DNA from 2 places in the Clostridium swellfunianum genome. Region 2 is predicted to be linked to the other one. Evidence: a T-box and tRNA genes for the amino acid it is inferred to sense, from the RefSeq annotation. Region 2 holds a T-box; the other holds one or more tRNA genes.

Region 1 (2,195 bases), 500 kb from region 2:
AACTTAAGCCCCAGTAAACGGCGGCCGTAACTATAACGGTCCTAAGGTAGCGAAATTCCTTGTCAGGTAAGTTCTGACCCGCACGAATGGCGTAATGACTTGGGAACTGTCTCAACAACGAATCCGGCGAAATTGTATTGCGAGTGAAGATGCTCGCTACCCGCGATTGGACGGAAAGACCCCGTAGAGCTTTACTGTAGCTTAGCATTGAGATTCGGTATTGTCTGTACAGGATAGGTGGGAGACTGGGAAACAGGGTCGTTAGGCCCTGCGGAGTCATCCTTGGGATACCACCCTGACAGTACTGAGTTTCTAACTGGCGGCCATGAATCTGGTCACAGGACATTGTTAGGTGGGCAGTTTGACTGGGGCGGTCGCCTCCTAAAATGTAACGGAGGCGCTCAAAGGTTCCCTCAGAGCGGTTGGAAATCGCTCGAAGAGTGTAAAGGCAGAAGGGAGCCTGACTGCGACACTTACAAGTGGAGCAGGTACGAAAGTAGGACTTAGTGATCCGGTGGTTCCTCGTGGGAGGGCCATCGCTCAACGGATAAAAGCTACCTCGGGGATAACAGGCTGATCTCCCCCAAGAGTCCACATCGACGGGGAGGTTTGGCACCTCGATGTCGGCTCGTCGCATCCTGGGGCTGAAGTAGGTCCCAAGGGTTGGGCTGTTCGCCCATTAAAGCGGCACGCGAGCTGGGTTCAGAACGTCGTGAGACAGTTCGGTCCCTATCCGTCGCGGGCGCAAGAAGTTTGAGAGGAGCTGTCCTTAGTACGAGAGGACCGGGATGGACTAACCTCTGGTGCACCAGTTGTCACGCCAGTGGCACGGCTGGGTAGCTATGTTAGGACGGGATAAACGCTGAAAGCATCTAAGCGTGAAGCCCACCTCAAGATAAGACTTCTCATAGCGTAAGCTAGTAAGACCCCTTGAAGAACACAAGGTTGATAGGTCAGAGGTGTAAGTGTGGTAACATATTTAGCTGACTGATACTAATAGGTCGAGGGCTTGACCAAATATATTTTAATCTGTGCAATTTTGAAAGAACAAAATTCTTTCTACATATTCCGTGGTAGCTCAATGGCGGAGCATTCGGCTGTTAACCGAAGGGTTGGAGGTTCGAGTCCTCTCCACGGAGCCATTTATCTGGTGATGATGGCGAGAAGGTTACACCCGTTCCCATACCGAACACGATGGTTAAGCTTCTCAGCGCCGATGGTACTGCTCGGGAGACTGAGTGGAAGAGTAGGACGTTGCCAGGTCATTTATTTGGCTAGATAGCTCAGTCGGTAGAGCAGAGGACTGAAAATCCTCGTGTCCCTGGTTCGATTCCTGGTCTAGCCACCAAAAAGTGAATAAGGCGCTATAGCCAAGTGGTAAGGCAGAGGTCTGCAAAACCTCTATTCCCCAGTTCAAATCTGGGTGGCGCCTCCATATACATAGAACGTTCTGGATTTTTCAGAGCGTTTTTTATATTTTATTTAACACTTAAAAATAAAATAATTTAGATAATTAAAATATCACATAGAAAATTTATTTAGTTTATAATAAAATGTATGTAGTGGCTATTATTTATTTTACGTGTACATGAGAAAGGCAGGAGAGATTTACTTATGAGTAGAGCAGGAGAGAGATTGCAAAATATAAGAACACAACTTGGATTAAGCCAAAAGCAGCTAGCTAAGAAGCTTGGTGTAGCCGAGAATTTTATAAATGAAGTAGAGCAGGGAAGAAAGATTCTAAGTGAGGCACTTATAAATAAGCTTTCTAAGCTTACAGGAAAAGATATAAATGATATAACTATGTCCATCGAGGAAGAAGCTTCTAGAGAAGAAGTTGATATAAAATCAGATGCAGTAAGAGTCAATAGAGTTGCATCAACAAAAGCATCAAACAAAGAGTTGCCTAAGGTAAATGATGTGTGGAGCGACGCTTTAAATTCAGTATTAAAAACTATACCTGTATGCAAATATGACTTAAAGGAAACAGTAGGCAGCAGACAGCTTCCAGTAGTATCTAACAAGGTGGAAGGTCATGCCCTAGATAAAGTAATATATCTATTAATTGAAGAGGACGACATGATAGGTTTTAGAATAGGTAAAGGAGATATAGCCTTTGCTCATTTAACCCATGAAGCAGAAAATAACGCTATCTGCCTTCTTGAAATTAATGGAGAGAGGGTTATAAGACAAAT
Region 2 (2,195 bases):
GAGGCAGAGCCCAACTATGCACATCTCGCTTTAGCAAAGCTAGAGAAGCAGGGCAAGTTAAAAGCAGTAATTACACAAAATATTGATGGATTGCATCAAAAGGCAGGAAGTAAGAATGTTTTAGAACTTCATGGTTCTATTCACAGGAATTATTGTATGAACTGTCACGAATTTTTTGTTCTTGACTATATCATAAATTCAGCTGATATTCCAAAATGCAGCAGATGCGGCGGTGTAGTAAAGCCTGATGTAGTGCTTTATGAGGAAGGACTTAATATGAATGTGCTTCAAAGAGCAGTTCAATATATAGAAAAAGCTGAGGTTTTGATAGTAGGTGGCACCTCTCTTTCAGTTTATCCTGCGGCTAATCTGGTGACCTATTACAAAGGCAGTAATCTGGTTTTAATAAATAAAACAGGAACGCCTTATGACAGCAGGGCAAATTTAATTATAAAGGACAGCATTGGAGAGGTTTTTAAAAATATCACATAAAGAATTCTTTTAATTTTAAAAACCGTTATTTTACTGTTGACATATATCGCTATTAGTAGTATATTATATAATTAATATAATAATTAAAAACATTGATGAGAAGAGTAGCTGTACAGTGGATTTAAAGAGAGCCAGCGTTGGTGGAAGACTGGTATGAAGCTTATGGTGAAGAACAGCTCTGAGTTTCTAACCGAAATCCTTGAGAGAGTAGACTTAGACGCAGCCAAAGCGTTACAGATTGGAGAGTATTATATGTACTTCTTTGAGCTGGCCGATTTTGTTCGGCAATTTGGGTGGCACCGCGAATACAACCTTTCGTCCCATTACTTTGTAGTGGAATGGAAGGTTTTTTTATTTACATAATTATTGCCTAAAGGTGGTAAAAATAATACTTAGATATAGTATAGGAGGAAATATTATGGAATCAGTAGTAATTAAACAACTTTACAGAGAAACTGAGAAGCATGCTGGGCAAGTAGTAAGCATATCAGGATGGGTAAGGACTATAAGAGCTTCTAATGCCTTTGGTTTTATAGAGCTAAACGATGGAAGCTTCTTTAAAAATGTTCAGGTAGTATTTGAAAGCGATATGGAAAACTATAAGGATGTATCAAAGCTGCCTATAAGTTCGTCTGTAACTGTAGAAGGGCTTGTGGAGCTTACTCCAGAGGCTAAACAGCCTTTTGAAATAAAGGCAAAGAAAATTATAATCGAGGGAATGTCTAATTCTGATTATCCTCTTCAAAAGAAGAGACATAGCCTAGAATACCTAAGAACTATAGCTCACTTAAGAGCTAGAAGCAACACTTTTTCAGCGGTGTTCAGAGTACGTTCCTTAGCAGCCTACGCTATTCACAAATTCTTCCAAGAACAGGGCTTTGTGTATGTACACACTCCAATTATAACTGGAAGCGATGCGGAAGGTGCTGGAGAAATGTTCAGAGTTACAACTCTTGATTTAAACAATATTCCAAAAACAGAGGAAGGCAAGATAGATACTGCCCAAGATTTCTTCGGAAAGGAAACAAACCTTACAGTTAGCGGTCAGCTAAACGGAGAAACCTTTGCTCTTGCATTTAGAGACATTTATACCTTTGGACCAACCTTCAGAGCAGAAAACTCCAATACAGCAAGACACGCTGCAGAGTTCTGGATGATAGAACCTGAAATGGCTTTTGCGGATCTTAAAGACGATATGGAAGTTGCTGAAGCAATGGTTAAGTATATAATCAAATATGTTATGGAAAATGCTCCAGAAGAAATGGAGTTCTTCAACAGCTTTATCGATAAAGGCTTATTTGATAGACTAAGCAATGTAGTTAATTCTGATTTTGGAAGAATAACTTATACAGAAGCTGTAGAGATTCTTGAAAAGAGCGGTGAAAAGTTTGAATACCCAGTTAAGTGGGGTATTGATCTTCAAACTGAGCATGAGAGATACATTACAGAAAAGCACTTTAAGAAGCCTGTATTTGTTACAGATTATCCAAAGGAAATCAAGGCTTTTTATATGAGACAAAATGATGATGGAAAAACAGTTGCTGCAGCTGATCTTCTTGTGCCTGGGGTTGGTGAAATCATTGGTGGAAGCCAAAGAGAAGAAAGACTTAGCGTTCTTGAGGCAAGAATGGAAGAGCTTGGGCTTAAGAAAGAAGACTACTGGTGGTATTTAGAGCTTAGAAAATATGGTGAAACTGTTCACT

Evidence for each region. The T-box of region 2 lies ahead of asnS (asparagine--tRNA ligase). A T-box ahead of a tRNA ligase gene usually reads a tRNA of that ligase, here a tRNA-Asn.
Region 1: it has a tRNA-Asn gene. The T-box ahead of asnS (asparagine--tRNA ligase) is inferred to sense a tRNA for this amino acid. The anticodon was not compared.

The regions. Positions count from the first base shown of each region.
Region 1 is NZ_JAMOFV010000006.1:1,256,303-1,258,497, reverse strand. Features, by position in the region: rRNA gene NBE98_RS05740 (23S ribosomal RNA) at 1-1,017, shown strand, start outside; tRNA gene NBE98_RS05735 (tRNA-Asn) at 1,068-1,142, shown strand; rRNA gene rrf (5S ribosomal RNA) at 1,147-1,263, shown strand; tRNA gene NBE98_RS05725 (tRNA-Phe) at 1,273-1,348, shown strand; tRNA gene NBE98_RS05720 (tRNA-Cys) at 1,361-1,435, shown strand; gene NBE98_RS05715 (S24 family peptidase) at 1,615-2,195, shown strand, end outside.
Region 2 is NZ_JAMOFV010000006.1:1,752,615-1,754,809, forward strand. Features, by position in the region: gene NBE98_RS07950 (NAD-dependent protein deacylase) at 1-492, shown strand, start outside; T-box leader at 576-818, shown strand; gene asnS (asparagine--tRNA ligase) at 911-2,195, shown strand, end outside.